Regions from separate parts of the Mesorhizobium sp. M0587 genome, predicted to be linked through region 2. Evidence: riboswitches for the same ligand, from Rfam matches in the RefSeq annotation. Region 2 holds a riboswitch; each other region holds the start of a gene.
The links. A riboswitch is a leader RNA that binds a small molecule or an ion and turns the genes downstream of it on or off. The one in region 2 is predicted to bind cobalamin.
Positions count from the first base shown of each region.

Region 1: linked by a shared signal. The riboswitch ahead of bluB (5,6-dimethylbenzimidazole synthase) and the one ahead of NKI49_RS03525 (aromatic ring-hydroxylating oxygenase subunit alpha) in region 2 are both predicted to bind cobalamin.
Region 3: linked by a shared signal. The riboswitch ahead of metE (5-methyltetrahydropteroyltriglutamate--homocysteine S-methyltransferase) and the one ahead of NKI49_RS03525 (aromatic ring-hydroxylating oxygenase subunit alpha) in region 2 are both predicted to bind cobalamin.
Region 4: linked by a shared signal. The riboswitch ahead of NKI49_RS12905 (DUF1636 family protein) and the one ahead of NKI49_RS03525 (aromatic ring-hydroxylating oxygenase subunit alpha) in region 2 are both predicted to bind cobalamin.

Region 1 is NZ_JAMYQP010000009.1:162,804-166,596, reverse strand. Features, by position in the region: gene NKI49_RS11430 (DUF2277 domain-containing protein) at 1-237, opposite strand, end outside; gene NKI49_RS11425 (exodeoxyribonuclease VII small subunit) at 348-599, opposite strand; gene NKI49_RS11420 (histone deacetylase family protein) at 603-1,529, opposite strand; cobalamin riboswitch at 1,879-2,057, shown strand; partial or broken gene bluB (5,6-dimethylbenzimidazole synthase) at 2,105-2,773, shown strand; gene NKI49_RS11410 (hypothetical protein) at 2,857-3,793, opposite strand, start outside.
Region 2 is NZ_JAMYQP010000003.1:40,597-44,389, reverse strand. Features, by position in the region: gene NKI49_RS03550 (ABC transporter ATP-binding protein) at 1-441, shown strand, start outside; gene NKI49_RS03545 (DUF680 domain-containing protein) at 518-754, opposite strand; gene NKI49_RS03540 (DUF680 domain-containing protein) at 818-1,027, opposite strand; gene NKI49_RS03535 (DUF680 domain-containing protein) at 1,098-1,304, opposite strand; gene NKI49_RS03530 (DUF680 domain-containing protein) at 1,372-1,572, opposite strand; cobalamin riboswitch at 2,064-2,266, shown strand; gene NKI49_RS03525 (aromatic ring-hydroxylating oxygenase subunit alpha) at 2,379-3,626, shown strand; gene NKI49_RS03520 (FAD-binding oxidoreductase) at 3,727-3,793, shown strand, end outside.
Region 3 is NZ_JAMYQP010000044.1:36,444-40,236, reverse strand. Features, by position in the region: partial or broken gene NKI49_RS28350 (IS6 family transposase) at 1-95, shown strand, start outside; gene NKI49_RS28345 (hypothetical protein) at 197-367, shown strand; cobalamin riboswitch at 1,022-1,222, shown strand; gene metE (5-methyltetrahydropteroyltriglutamate--homocysteine S-methyltransferase) at 1,318-3,663, shown strand.
Region 4 is NZ_JAMYQP010000011.1:61,822-65,614, forward strand. Features, by position in the region: gene NKI49_RS12895 (cobaltochelatase subunit CobN) at 1-507, opposite strand, end outside; gene cobW (cobalamin biosynthesis protein CobW) at 526-1,578, opposite strand; gene NKI49_RS12905 (DUF1636 family protein) at 1,575-2,009, opposite strand; cobalamin riboswitch at 2,048-2,252, opposite strand; gene NKI49_RS12910 (winged helix-turn-helix domain-containing protein) at 2,281-3,480, opposite strand.

The DNA of each region.
Region 1 (3,793 bases), on a different contig from region 2:
CAGCTTGGCCGCCACTTCTTCGCGATTGCGGGGATGCTGATGGGTTTCGAGCGAATCCAGCAGCTCGCGCGCCGACGCGGCAATGGCCTCGACGGCGTGGTCGAACGCGTGCTGGTTCTGCTTCGAGGGCCGCGTCGTTCCGCTCAGCTTACGGACAAACTGAAGTGCCGCATCGCGGACTTCGTCATTGGTTGCCGGCGGATCAAAATTGAACAGGGTCTTGATGTTTCTGCACATCGCTTCCTAATCTCCTCTTGCCGTGGAGCCGTTTCAATCGAGACGAGCTTTATCCCTAATCATCATGGTGTCCAAAAGTCGGTGAGACGAGACCGCCGTTGGGGGACGCCTCAATCCGCATCCAGCGGTTCGGTGCCGACAGGCTTGCCGTCGCGCGACAGCCTTATCTTCTCGACCTTGTCCTCGGCGGACTTCAGCAGCCGGTCGCAATGCACCTTCAGCGCTTCGCCGCGCTCATAGATCCGGATCGACTGGTCGAGCGGCACGTCGCCGCGCTCGAGGTCATCGACGATCTTCTCCAGCGCCTCGAGTGCCTGTTCGAAGCTCATAGCCTTGACGTCTTCGTTGGTCGCATCAGCCATCATTCATCCTTTCATCAGTCGCCCGACATGGGCGGCGACCGAAAATGCCAATCCCTGCAGATCGTAGCCGCCCTCGAGCAGGCTGACGAGGCGGTTGCCGCTGTGGCGCGCGGCGCGCTGCATCAGCTGGCCGGTCGCCCAGTCGAAATCGTCCTCGGTCAGATTGATCTCGGCCAGCGGATCGCGATGGTGCGCGTCGAAACCGGCCGAAATGATGATCAGCTCGGGCGCGAAATTGTCGAGCGCCGGCAGGACGCGCGACAGGAAGGCATCGCGAAAGACCTCGCTGCCGGTCTGCGGCGCCAACGGGGCGTTGACGATATTGCCGGCGCCGGTCTCGGTCTTCGCGCCGGTGCCGGGATAGAGCGGCATCTGGTGCGTCGAACAATAGAGCACCGACGGATCGTCCCAGAAAATGTCCTGCGTGCCGTTGCCGTGGTGCACGTCCCAGTCGACGATGGCGACGCGCTCGATGCCATGCTTCTTCTGCGCATAGCGCGCCGCAATCGCAGCGGTATTGAACAGGCAGAACCCCATCGCGGTGGTTTTCTCGGCATGGTGGCCAGGCGGGCGGGCGGCGACGAAAACATTGTCGGCTCGGCCTGAAAAGACGTCGTCGACGGCGGCGTTGGCGGCGCCGATCGCGGTTATCGCCGCCTGCCAGCTCTTCGGGCTGGCGGTGGTGTCGGCATCGATGCGAGCTATGCCTTCGTCGGGAATGGCGGCGCGCACGCGCGCGACGAAGTCGGCGGGATGCGCGTAGAGGATGGTGGCCTCATCGCCTTGAGGCGCCTTGACGCGGTCGAGCGCGGCGAAGGCTTCGTCATCGAGCACCCGTTCTATGGCGCGCAAACGATCGGGCCGCTCGGGGTGGCCGGGTGGCGTGATGTGCTCGAGAAAGATCGGATGGGTGTAGAGACGGGTGGCCATGTTTTCTATCTAGTGCCCTGACGGCGCAATGGCCATGCGTTGCGGCTTGATGGCTGGGGAAATCGCACCTGCGTCCATTCTTGTCGCTAGGCAACGAATCCGGGTTAGCGGTTCCTTCGGAGCGTTCGTCGGCGCGCTGGTTTGAGAAGCAGCAGACGAGAAACCCGCCTGTGCGGTGGGTCATTCGAGCAAATCAGCACCATGGATGAATATCTATCATAGCGGCGGTCACGGTGTCAAGGAAAAAATTCCTACCGTGAACAGCTGCCGGCGCACAAAAAGCTGCCAAGCTGAGTTCGGAGCCTGTTCGTGTCGCCGAGGGGATTGGCGGTGCCGGCGCTTCGTCGTAAGGTCTCGGCCACTGCCTGGTGCCCGCGCAAGCGGGAGAATCGGGAACACGGTTGAACTCCGTGGCGTGCCCAACGCTGTAAGAGGGACCGCGCCGGTAAATGCCACTGTCGATGACGGGAAGGCACCGGACGCGGGTTGATCCCGAGCCAGAAGACCGGCCTGGCAGGCATCGTCATCCGCATGGTCAGGCGGCTGGCATCATAGCAATCGCAAGGGGACAAGCGATGCCGGACACCATGACCGCTCCTATGGGCGACGGATTTGACCAGATGGCGCGCGACGCGGTCTATCGCGCCATGTTCACGCGGCGCGACGTGCGCAGCCATTTCCTGCCCACAGCGCTCGACGACGAATTGCTGGCGCGGCTGCTGCTTGCCGCGCACCACGCGCCGTCGGTCGGCTTCATGCAGCCATGGAATTTCATCGTCATTCGCGATGCCGCACGACGGGCGGAGGTGCGCGACCTGTTCCTGGCCGCGCGCGAACAGGAATTGCCCGCCATCGCGGCAGAGCGGCAGGCGCTCTATCGCAAGCTCAAGCTGGAAGGCATCTGCGAAAGCGCGCTCAACATCTGCATCACCTGCGACCGCGAGCGCTCGAAGAACTCGCCGCTTGGGCGCTGGCACAATCCGGAGATGGATCTCTACAGCACGGTGTGCGCGGTCCAGAATTTCTGGCTGGCGGCGCGCGCCGAAGGCGTCGGCGTCGGCTGGGTCAGCATCATCGAGGCACAGGCGCTGAAAGACCTGCTATCGATTCCCGAGCATGTGACGCCGGTCGCTTACCTCTGTGTCGGCCGCGTTTCGGAGTTCGCCTCAAAACCGGACCTTGAGATGCATGGCTGGCGACGGCGGCTGCCGCTGCCCGAACTGATCATGAGCGAGATTTTTGGCGGCCCAGGCGAGGCGCCGCTCAAATCCACCGTGGCGCGCTTCAACGCGGTTGGCCCCGCACCTGCGACCGCCAGCCCCGCGGATCAGGATGTCGCGCCGGCCGTGCCCCAGCGCGAGCCGCCGAAGGAGGCCAGCGCCTTGTCCCTGAGTTCCCTGAACTTCGACGACGCCTCGGCCAGCCGGTCGTCCCAGGCGGGGTCGGGCACCTGGCCCTCGATGGTCTTGAAATAGACCTGCATCAGGCAGGCGATGGCGAAGGGTTCGATGAAGGCCGCCTTGAAAGCCCAGGCGAAAACGATGGCGAGCACGAAAGCCCAGCCGGCGAGTTGGCCGGGCATCAGGAAAAGAATGGCGCCGGCCGGCGCCAGCATCAGCAGGAAAATCACGAAGGAGACGCCCCACATGATGACTGCCAGCCAGACGGCGTTCTTGACCATGGTCTTGCCGTTCTGGGCGTAGAGCACGACCCCTTGCCTGGCAGTCTCGAACGGCGAGGACGAATTGAGGCGGATGTTGTAGCCGAGGATGATCTCGTCGACATAGGTCAGCGACAGGCGGATCACCGTGTTGAGGAAAGAGACCAAGCCGCTCAGGCCCGGAATAGGAAGGAAGGCGGCAACGCCGCCTAGCAAGCCGGTGATGGCGCGGATGGCACCCTTGACCAGCTGGTCGATGACGAAAAGGATGTTGGCCTCGGCGAAACGCTCTGTGACGACTTGCCTGGCATAGGCGATCTGGTTCTGACCATCGGGGACATCCCGGCCGTCGATCAGATGTACCATGACGGCGATATGGCCGGCCTTGACGACATAGAGGATGTATTCGCGGATCCAGTAAACGGCGATCGAGACGACGCCGAAGCCGACCACGCCGCCCCATAAGGCAAAGGACAGCGGCCCGTCGGGATCGGTGGAGATATGGCCGAGACCGTAGCCGACGGAGGCACCCGTTCCCGTCGCCATGATGTAGGCCAGCGTGATGCCGAAATAGACGATCATGCGAAAGACGATGAATGGCCAT
Region 2 (3,793 bases):
AAGCCAGGCAATCTGTTTGTCGCCCAGTTCATCGGCTCACCGGCCATGAACATCCTGCCGGCGACCATCGAAAGGACCGGAAACGCGACAATCGTCAGCCATGTCGGCGGTCGCAAGGCAACCGTGCCGATCTCGACGCCTGCTTCGGCAAAGGGGACGGCGGTAAGCTTCGGCGTGCGGCCGGAGGATCTGATCATCGCCAGCGGTGGCGATTATCTGTTCGAAGGGACGGTCGACTATGTCGAACAGCTCGGCGAGGTTCAGCTCGTTTACATCGATATCGGCCGCGCCGATCTGCCCTTGGTGACCAAGCTGCCTGGCAATGTCGAGGTCAAGCGCGGCTCGACATTGCGGCTGAGCGCCAATGGCGAGGACCTGCATATATTCGACACCGAGGGGCGGTCCTTCGCGCTTCATGAAGCGGAAGCGAAAGCGGCCTGAGACGGAACCACGTCCCGATAACGAAAAAGCGGCGAGCCCAGGCCCGCCGCTTTTTTTTGGAAATCAGCTTCGGCTGTTAGCGGCCGAAGAGATTCCGGTCGCTGCCCTGAGGGGCGGACTTCGGTACGTCGCCCGCCGAATTGAGCAGCTTGTAGACGGGCGACTCGCTCTTGCGGATCGAGCCCGTGTGCGAGGTGTCGACGTTGACGGTCGCCTGCTTGTTGATGTCGGTGCCGCCAACGTTGTCGTTGCGGGCATAGGCGCTGCCGGCGGCAATCAGAAGAGCGGCGGCAGTGAGAACAATCTTTTTCATTTTTTGATACTCCGTATTCGCTAATCCAAGGCGGCGGCAAAGCCGCCGCCTTGCGGTCAGATGTTAGTTGTTGCCGAACAGGTTGCGGTCGCTGCCCTGGGTGACAGGCGCCTGCGTGGCCGGCTCCGACTTGCTGGTCGAAGCCGTATAGGAGCTGTCGACAGCGGTTGTGGCAGGCTGGTTGGCGCCATTGGAGCCAAAGTTGTCGCTGCCGGCAAAAGCGCTACCCGAGATAGCCAGGACGGCGGCGGTAGCGAGGATGATCTTCTTCATTTCAAGTCTCCTGAATTTCAAGTTCCACCGGGGCGGCGGGCAAAGCACGCCGTCCACGGGGAGTTGGCTGTTAGTTATTGCCGAAGAGGTTACGATCGGCGCCCTGGACGGGCTGCTTTTCAGCCGGAGCCGACTTCTGAGTCGAAGCCGTATACGAGCTGTCGGTCGAAGTAACCGCGGGCTGGTTGGCGCCGTTCGAGCCATAATTGCCGCCATCGGCGAAGGCGCTGCCGGAGATCGCCAGAACGGCGGCGGCAGCAAGAATGATCTTCTTCATTTCAAGTCTCCTGAATTTGGTTTCACCAGGGCGGCGGGCGAGCCGGTCACCTGCTGGGAATCGGTTGTTAGTTGTTGCCGAAGAGGTTGCGGTCGCTGCCCTGAGCAGGCGTCTGAGCAGCCGGTTCCGACTTCTTGACCGAAGCGGTGTACGAGCTGTCGACAGCAGTGGCTGCCGGGGCGTTCGAACCATAGTGGTCGCTACCAATGGCGAAGGCGCTGCCGGAAATGGCCAGAAGGGCGGCGGCAGTGAGGACAATTTTTTTCATTTTAGGTACTCCAGTATTTTCCCGTCCGTCTAGCGGCGTGTCTTGGGAGGAAATCGCGTCGTTCGGACAGCCCCGATGTGGGAAAGTCATCTGGTCATTGCCAATCACGAAGTTGTTCCGACTGGACCATGAATCCACCTCTTGAAACTGGGCCAAAACCTTCTACTTGCGATTTTTTCGGTTAAATATCAGATGATTAGATGAAAGCTCCACTCCCATCACCAACTGTGTCGGAGGCCGAGTGTTCACACCGTCCTGCACGCACCGTCAACAGAAACGAACCGTTCGGTTCGATTTTAGGCGCTGCTAATAGTCACTTTTCGAAACCGTTAGCCCTTTTTGCTTCTGCCAAAGATCGAAACCCGACCCCCCGGCGGGGCGGCGATGAGACGATTTCAAGAGCCCCGATCCTCGATCGAACTATCGCTTATGCGTGTCGCGCCGCATGGATGCGATGTCGTTTTCGTGCCGACGCCAAGACGCGTGTCGTGATTAGATCGCGCCATCTCAGGTGCCGCTTCGTGACGACGGGGCGGAGAATTGGGAAGCCGGTCAGAATCCGGCGCTGCCCCCGCAACGGTGGTGGAGTTCAAATCGCAACGGGAGACCACTGGGTGCAAGCCTGGGAAGGTGTCGCGATCGTCCGCAAGGACAACTCCAGAGCCCGGAAACCAGCCGAGATTTCTAGACTCGACTGATCGCGGTGGGCGGTCAAGAGGCGGATGATTCATGCCGGCTCGCCCCTGGCCTGCGTCCAATCCTTCCTCCATCACCACCATAGTCAGTCCTTAACGCGAGGACAGGACATGGATGTGCGCAACGACATGCTGAGGCTGCTGGAGAACCGCAGAGGCGGTTTCTCGCTCGAGCAGCCCTTCTACACCGACCCCGATTTCTTCAAGCTCGACATGGAGTTGATCTGGTATCGCGACTGGCTGTTCATCGGCCATGACTGCGAACTGCCGAAGCCGGGCAGCTATATCACCGCGCAGATCGGCGACTACCCGGTCGTCCTTGTCCGCGACCAGCAAGGCAAGATCAACGCCTTCCACAATTCCTGTCGCCATCGCGGCAGCCGCGTCTGCAACTCCGACAAAGGCACGGCCGCCAAGCTGGTCTGCCCCTATCATCAGTGGACCTACGAGTTGGATGGGCGCCTGCTTTTCGCCCGCCAGATGGCCGACGGTTTCGACAAGAGCCAGTTCGGCCTGAAGCCGGTCGCCTGCGAGAGCGTGGCCGGCTACATCTTCATCTGCCTGGCCAAGGAGCCGGCGGATTTCGCGCCGATGCGGGCGATGATAGAGCCTTATCTCAAGCCGCACCGGCTCAGCGAAGCAAAAGTCGCCTTCGAGAGTACGATCGTCGAGAAAGGCAACTGGAAGCTGGTCTGGGAAAACAACCGCGAGTGCTACCACTGCGCCGGCAACCATCCCGAACTCTGCAAGACGTTTCCGGAAGCGCCTACGGTGACCGGCGTGCAAGGCGCCGACAGCGACCCGGAAATGCTGGCGCACTGGGCGAAATGCGAGGCGGCCGGCCTGCCGAGCAAGTTCCGCATCGATCCGGCCGGGCAATACCGCGCCACCCGCGCGCCGCTGCTGCGCGATGCCGTCAGCTACACGATGACGGGCAAGCGCGCGGTCAAGAAGAACCTGTCAGACAGCGTTGCCACCGATCGGATCGGTTCCTTGCTGCTCTACCACTATCCGACAACCTGGAACCACATCCTCGGCGACCACGCCGTCACCTTCCGCGTGCTGCCGATCAGTGCCACGGAAACCGCCGTGACGACGAAATGGCTGGTGCACAAGGATGCGGTCGAAGGCGTCGACTACGATCTCGCCGAACTCACCCATGTCTGGACGGAGACCAACGACCAGGACCGCCGCATCGTCGAGGAAAACGCCTTCGGCATTCTGTCGCCGGCCTACGAGCCCGGTCCCTATTCGGAACTGCACGAAGGTGGCGTCATCCAGTTCGTCGAATGGTATTCGTCGTTCATCGGCCCGCGCCTGGCCGGCGATGGCAGGCCGGCCCTGCGTAGCGTCGCCTAGAGCATTTTTTTTGGAGCCAAGCGGACACGCTTGGCTGCAAAAACGCAGCGTCTTGGGATCAAGCGATGCACGGAACACAAGGGACAAGAGGATGAATGCGATGACGGACCTTGGCCTCTATCGTCATCTCCACCAGATGGCACCCTGGAACGACCGGCTGCAGGTGC
Region 3 (3,793 bases), on a different contig from region 2:
TGGTCAAACGCTTCCTCCGCAAGGTGCTGACGCGCCATGGCCGGCCGGAGCGCATCGTCATCGACGGCAGCCAGACCTGGCGTTCTGGTGTTATCGAAGTTTGCCGGCGCGGCCGAAGACTTCGGTGAGGACGCCCTGCTGGTAGATCCGAGGCTCCCCGATGAGATAGCTGCAGCGATCTCAAGAGCGGCCCAGCATGCCGCGCGAAGAACGCATCCAACGCTGGCGGGGGATGATGGATAAACTTGAGGCGTATACAATCCACCATTGGTCAGCGGACTTCGTTCGGCAACTGGACAAGAGCCGGATTACCGTGCCTTCGGACCACTTCCACTATCTCGGCTTGGGCTGGATGAGCGAGGCCTAAATGCCTTCCTACCGGACCGAGCCCGAATTGCACACCGCGCTGATGCGTGCACTGGATAAAAACTGGGTCCTGCCGACCATATGATGCAGAATATGGAGCACGCGAGCTTTGCCGCAATTCCGCGTCCCTCGACTGCCTAGCCTTTGAGATGAGATACTTATACTTACCGCCTGAATGACGCTTAAAAAGCTTATCGGGACACAGTCGGGCCTTGCTCTTTGGACCGGCCCCGGCCAGTGTGGTCTCTTGCCGCCGAGCGCAGTTACCACCGATTGCCTAGTCACCAGGGTCGTGGTCACGACCTGGCGTGCCATTTCCCCCCGCACCATGGTTTGGCGTTCACTTCGAGACAACCGCTTCTGCCATGCACGCATCACTTTCGGCCCACGATTGCATCGTTAAACATCGCCACCAATGCCACCTTCTGCATTCGACGACGTTGTCACTCCCATCCATCTTGTCCGAAATCCTTCATGGATGAACGGTGAGGAATGTCGCAGCCTGACAGGAAACCATTATGAACAATGGTGGCGGGGGTGCCAGCGTCGGCAATGGGCGGACTGAATATTTCAGAATGAAGACAAGGTGTAAAAGAGCGAATACATAACGACATAAACATTTCGTTATGCGATATTGACAAAGTGCGGGCCGCTGTGATTGTCTGCGGGTTGTGGTTCTCCGCACGGCGCTGCCGGAGCGGAGCTAAGAGGGAAGCCGGTGCGATGCCGGCGCTGCCCCCGCAACTGTTAGCGGCGAGCCAACCCCACTCACGTCACTGAGGCGAATACCCTCGGGAAGACGGGTAGAGGCTATGACCCCGCGAGCCAGGAGACCTGCCACGGCGAATTACGTCCACGGGCGGGGTGTCTCGGTGGCCGCTGCAACCCGGCGTTGGTGCCGGCCTGCTAGCGCCTTCCTTGTCACCGACGCCCCAACCATCGGGGTATGACATGACTGTCTCTCAGCAAATTCCTGTAGCAACGCTCGGCGTGCCGCGCATCGGTCGTCGGCGAGAACTGAAATTCGCGCTTGAAAGTTACTGGTCCGGAAAATCTTCCGCCGCCGCCCTTCTCAGGACGGCGAAGGCGCTCCGTGCCGCTAGCTGGGAGGAGCAGCACGATCGCGGCGTGTCGAAAATCCCGTCGAACGACTTCTCGCTATACGACCATGTGCTCGACACCGCAGCCATGGTCGGCGCCGTTCCATCCCGTTACGGCTGGAATAGCGGCGAGGTCCCACTTGACATCTACTTCGCAATGGCGCGCGGCAACCAGGGTCAGACGGAGGGTTGTGGACACGCTGGTCACCAGCAGGCGGCTCATGGGCCTGATGTAACCGCGATGGAAATGACCAAGTGGTTTGACACCAACTATCACTACATTGTGCCGGAACTCGACGATGATCAGACGTTCGCCCTCTCGTCAACGAAACCGGTCGATTACTTCCTCGAGGCTAAAGCTCTCGGCATTCACACACGCCCAGTCATCCTTGGACCCATCACCTTCCTCAAGCTGGCGAAATCGCCTGCCGAAGGGTTCGGTCCCATCGCGCTCCTATCGCGGCTGCTGCCCGTCTACGAGCAACTTCTGCAGAGGCTGAAGCTGTCGGGAGCCGACTGGGTGCAGATCGATGAGCCAGCGCTTGTCCTCGATCTGAACCCGAACGAACGAGCTGCGTTCGAATTCGCCTATGGACAGCTGTCGAAAGCCGCGCCCGAGCTGAAGATCATGCTGGCTACGTATTTCGGGCCGCTGGGAAACAATCTCGAAACCGCGGTTTCTCTGCCCCTGGCTGGGCTGCATATTGATCTCGTGCGCGCTCCCGAGCAGCTGGAAACGGTGGGTCGGCTCGCTCCGAAGGATCTGGTGCTCTCGCTTGGCTTGATCGATGGCCGCAACGTCTGGCGTGCGAACCTGCCCGCCATTCTCGACCGCATCAAATCGATCGTCGCCGGCTGGCCCTTGGACCGCGTCGAGATCGCGCCTTCTTGCTCGATGCTGCATGTGCCGATCGACCTGCGCATTGAGACGGAACTCGACGCGGACATCAGCTCGTGGCTCGCCTTCGCGGCCCAGAAGACCGACGAATTGGTGTTGCTGGCCCGGGCCCTGTCCCAAGGCAGAGATGCGATGGCTGGCGCGTTGAAAGCGTCTGCCGAGGCTGCCGCCACGCGCGTGACATCCACGAGGATCCATGACCCGCTTGTTCAGGGGCGGATCGCCAGCATTGACGATAGCATGAAGCGACGAGAGAGCGCCTTTGCCGAGCGCTCCAGAGTCCAAGCCGGCTCACTCGGGCTGCCGCCGTTCCCGACGACGACCATCGGGTCCTTCCCGCAGACGCCGCAGGTACGCAAGGCGCGGGCCGCTCATGCGAAGGGCCAGCTGAGCTATGTCGACTACGAGACGTTCCTGAAGAAGGAGATCGAGGCTGCAATTCGCTGGCAGGAAGAGATCGGGCTGGACGTGCTGGTGCACGGTGAGTTCGAGCGAAACGACATGGTACAGCATTTCGGCGAGCAGTTGTCCGGCTTCGCGCTCACCCAGCATGCCTGGGTACAAAGCTATGGGTCGCGCTACGTGCGTCCCCCCATCATTTTCGGCGACGTATCGAGGCGCAATCCGATGACAGTGCGCTGGTGGCAATTCGCCCAGTCGCTTACGGAAAAGCCTGTTAAGGGAATGCTCACAGGCCCAGTGACCATTCTCAACTGGTCTTTTGTTCGCGACGACGTACCCCGCTCCGAACCCTGCCGCCAGATCGCGCTCGCCATCCGCGACGAAGTGACGGATCTCGAAAGGTCCGGCGCAAGGATAATCCAGATCGATGAGGCCGCGTTTCGCGAAGGATTGCCACTGCGCCAGTCTGACTGGAAAGTCTATCTCGACTGGGCTGTCGAATGCTTCCGGATCGCTTCAACGGGTGTAAATGACGCGACTCAAATCCATACCCACATGTGCTATTCGGAGTTCAACGAGATCATCGACGCGATCGCTGAAATGGATGCGGATGTCATTTCGATTGAGACCTCGCGCTCGAAAATGGAGCTGCTGGACGCCTTCACGAGCTCCAAATATCCGAACGAAATCGGTCCCGGAGTCTATGACATTCACTCACCACGCCTCCCGGGAGTCCGTGAGATTTCGGATCTCGTCATGCTTGCCCGCGAGCGACTGTCGGATGCCCAACTGTGGGTAAACCCGGACTGTGGCCTCAAAACACGTAAATGGGAGGAGGTCCGCCCTGCCCTCATGAACATGGTCGCTGCAGCACGTGCGCTCCGGGAGAAAGCGTAGGCCTGATGCTTCTCCTTCCTCACCATGACGTGAGTTGCCGGCTGCCGCATGTCGGCCGTAAATGTGCCAATACGCGATCACATCCTTTGAAATAAGTCACTCGAGCGAGAATGAGCACTTCCCTTCGGCA
Region 4 (3,793 bases), on a different contig from region 2:
GGCAAGCTCGCCATCCTGCCCCGCCAACCGCGCCAATCTCCGCACCAGCGCGCTCATGTTGGCCGGGCCGCCCTCACGGAAATAGGCGAGCAGGCCGTCGAGTTCTTCGCGCGGCAGCGTCGAGGCTTCGATCAGGCGCAAATCCTCGTCGTGGCTCTCGCCGGGTAGCAGCGCCAGTTTTATGCCGCGTTCGCGGGCGATCGAGGCGAGCTGGTCGCAGCCGTAGCGCCACCAGTCGTAGCCGCCGAGGATGCGCACCAGGATGATCTTGGCGTGGCGGGCGACGCTGTCGACCCAGAGGTCGACGGACATTGGATGGCGCAGGTCACGCAGTGCCGCCAGCCGCATCGAAGGCAGGCGATCCGCGTCGGCCTTCCACGCCGCCGCCAGTCCGGCGAGATCGCTGTCGGTGAAGGACAAGGCCACTATGTCCGCCGGCGTCTGCCGCAGATCGACCGGCTCGGCGAGATCGTCGAGCGAGGCGGAGGTCGTGGTGAGGATATGCATCGCGGCCCGTGCTTTGCGTCAGCCGGCGAGTATACGTTCGATCGCCGGGCGGTTCAGCCCCTTCAGGCCGATGACGACGAGGCGCGAGCGGCGATCATCCTGCGCCGTCCAGGCGCGGTCATAGTAATGGTTGACGCGCGGCCCGACGGCCTGCAGCAGCAACCGCATCGGCTTGCCGCCGACCTCGACGAAACCTTTTACGCGCAGCACGTTCTCTTCCTCGGCGGCGGTGGCGACGCGTTTTGCCAGCTCGTCCGGATCGGCGATCGAGGCAATGTCGACAATGAACGTGTCGAAGTCGTCGTGCTCATGGTCGAATGCGCCGTCATGATGGGACTTGCGGTTCTCGATGTCGTCCTCGACGGCGAGACCGAGCCCGAGCAGTACGGAGGGATCGACCTTGCCCTGCGAAACCGGCACGATCTTCACGGCGCGGGCGGAGTGCTCGTTGATGATGGCATTGGCGCGGGCAGAACCGGCCTTATCCATCAGGTCGCTCTTCGACAGGATGATGAGGTCGGCGCAGGCGATCTGGTCCTCGAACACTTCCTCGACCGGGTCGTCATGATCGAGCGTCTCATCCTTGACGCGCTGCGCCTGAAGGGCGTCCATGTCGTTGGCGACACGGCCTTCGGCCAGCGCCGGTCCGTCGACCACGGCAATGACGCCGTCGACAGTCACGCGGCTCTTCACCGTTGGCCATTGAAAAGCCTGGACCAGTGGCTTGGGCAGGGCGAGGCCGGAGGTCTCGATCAGGATATGGTCGACCTTCGGCGTCAGTGACAGGATCCGGTCGAGCGCCGGCACGAAATCGTCGGCGACGGTGCAGCAGATGCAGCCATTGGCCAGTTCGACGATGTTTTCCTCCGGGCAAGTGTCGATGCCGCAGCCCTTCAGGATCTCGCCGTCGATGCCGATATCGCCGAATTCGTTGACGATGATGGCCAGCCGCTTGCCGCCGGCGTTTTCCAGGAGATGGCGGATCAGCGTCGTCTTGCCGGCGCCGAGAAAGCCGGTGACGACGGTGCAGGGAACGCGGGAGAAATTGGCGGCGGAAACTGGGACGGTCATGTCTGGTCCTTCAGCATGTCGAGGGGAGGGATGCGGGCGACGAGGCCGCGCTTGAGGCTATCGGGACGGCCGCGCCATGGGATGAGGCCGTCCGTGGAGGTGGCGAATAGTTTTGCGCCGGTGACGAGATCGGCGCCGCTGGTCGCGGTCAGGTCGCCGAAGACATAACTCCAGCAGCCGTCGCGCAGGATCGCGGCGCTGAGCCGGCGCTTGCAATTGCCGAGGCATTCGACGGTACGGATGCGGATAGTGTCACTGGCTGCAGCCTGGCGCGCATCTTCGGCCAAACGTTCGCCGGCACGGGGATGGGCGTCGGAGCCGGTTTCGTCGCGGCAGGAGGCGCAGACGATCACCGTCACGCCGGTCAAGGCATCGCCATGACCTGACCTGATATCCGTTGTCTCAGCCGGAAAGCCGCTGTCGTGTCCCAAATCTGGCTCCTTGCCCGGAAAACCCGCCAGGCGATCGGATTCTTGTATCTCAGACGGCAGGTCTCCTGGCTCGCGGGTCATCGCCTTGGGTAGCCGCCTTCCCGGGAACATCCCAGTGGCTTTCGGCCTTGGCTCTTCGCTTACAGTTGCGGGGACAGCCGCGGATTTGGGATTTTGTCCCGCACCGCATTCCCTCTTGGCTCCTCCCTTTGAAGAGAAGAGACCGTCTGACCGGATTTAGGCTTGTCGGGACAGCTGTGTCAACGCACGTCTACGACGCGGCAATGTCGGCGAGGGGCTGTCCGAGGTCGCCGGCCGGCGTCACTTCGATGCCTTCGAGCCCGAGCCAGCCTTGCATCTGCTTCAGTTCCTCGAACAGTTCGGCGGCAGTCTTGGCCGGCGCGCCGGGCTCGGCATAGGCGGCGTGGACGCGCAGCACGCTGGCCGGCCGGTCTGCCTTGAGGTCGACACGCGCCACGATCCTGTCGCCGAGCAGGAACGGCAGGACGTAATAACCATACTGGCGCTTTTCGGCCGGCGTGTAGATCTCGATGCGATAGTGGAAATCGAACAGCCGCTCGGAGCGCGACCGTTCGAAGACGACCGGATCGAACGGCGCCAGCAAGGCGCGGGCTTCGATCTTGCGCGGCAGGCGAGCGTCCTTGTGGAGATAGGCCGGCTTGTCCCAGCCCTCGACGCGCACCGGCAGCAATTCGCCTGTTTCAACCAGTTCCTCCAGCCGGCCTTTCATGTCGGCGGGAGACAGCCGGAAATAATCGCGCAGGTCGCCGGACGTTGCCACGCCGTGGGCGCGGGCGGAGATGCGCAGCAATTCGCGGTGCGCGTCCTCGGCGGCAGGCACCGGCAGGTCGAGGATCGCCTGCGGCAGCACGCGCTCGGGGAGATCGTAGAAGCGCTCGAAACCGCGGCGGTGCGCCGTGGTGATGCGCCCGGCCCAGAACAGCCATTCGAACGCATGCTTGGCATGGCTCCAGCCCCACCAGCCGCCCGAGCCCTTCTGGCCTTCCAGCGCCGAGGCGGCGATCGGCCCGCGCTCGGCGACCTCGCGGTAGATCTCTTCGATATAGGCGGCGTGCTCGCGGCCCCATTTGGCGAGGCCCAGGTACATTTCATCGCCGCGTTCGGCGCGCTCCATGCGCCAGCGCATCAGCGGGTATGTCTGGACCGGCAGGAAGGAGGCCTCGTGCGCCCAATATTCGAACACCGTGCGCTTGCGCGTCACCGCGGCGTTGTCGAGCAAAGCAAAGGGGTAGGCGCCAAGGCGCGAATAGAGCGGCATATAATGAGCGCGCACCACCGCGCTGACGGAATCGATCTGCAGCAGGCCGGTGCGGGAAAGCACGCGGGCGAAGTGGCGGCGGTCGGGCGTTCCGGCAGGGCGGGGATCGGTGAACCCTTGAGCGGCGAGCGCGATGCGCCGGGCCGTGGCAAGCGAGATTTTTTCCTTCATCCTTAGGCGACTCTGATGGGGTTGGAGCGGGGCAGGGCTGTGATTCCGCGGGATGCTAGCAGGGTTTTGGCGGCATATATGTCAGGAGAGAAAAGTGGAGTAAAAAGCGAAGGAAATCAAACAGGAGCGGATCGGACCAGTTTTCCTCGATATGCCATCCAGCACCGTGTTTTGAACAAGGTTTGACTTGCTTCGCTGGAAGTGCTGCGCTAACCCTCGCCGCGTTGCAGCATAGGCCCTTAAAACGGTTCAGCGGTTAAACTGTCACGCTTCCGCATTAAGGTCCGGTGCTGTAATCAAAATGGATTGGCGC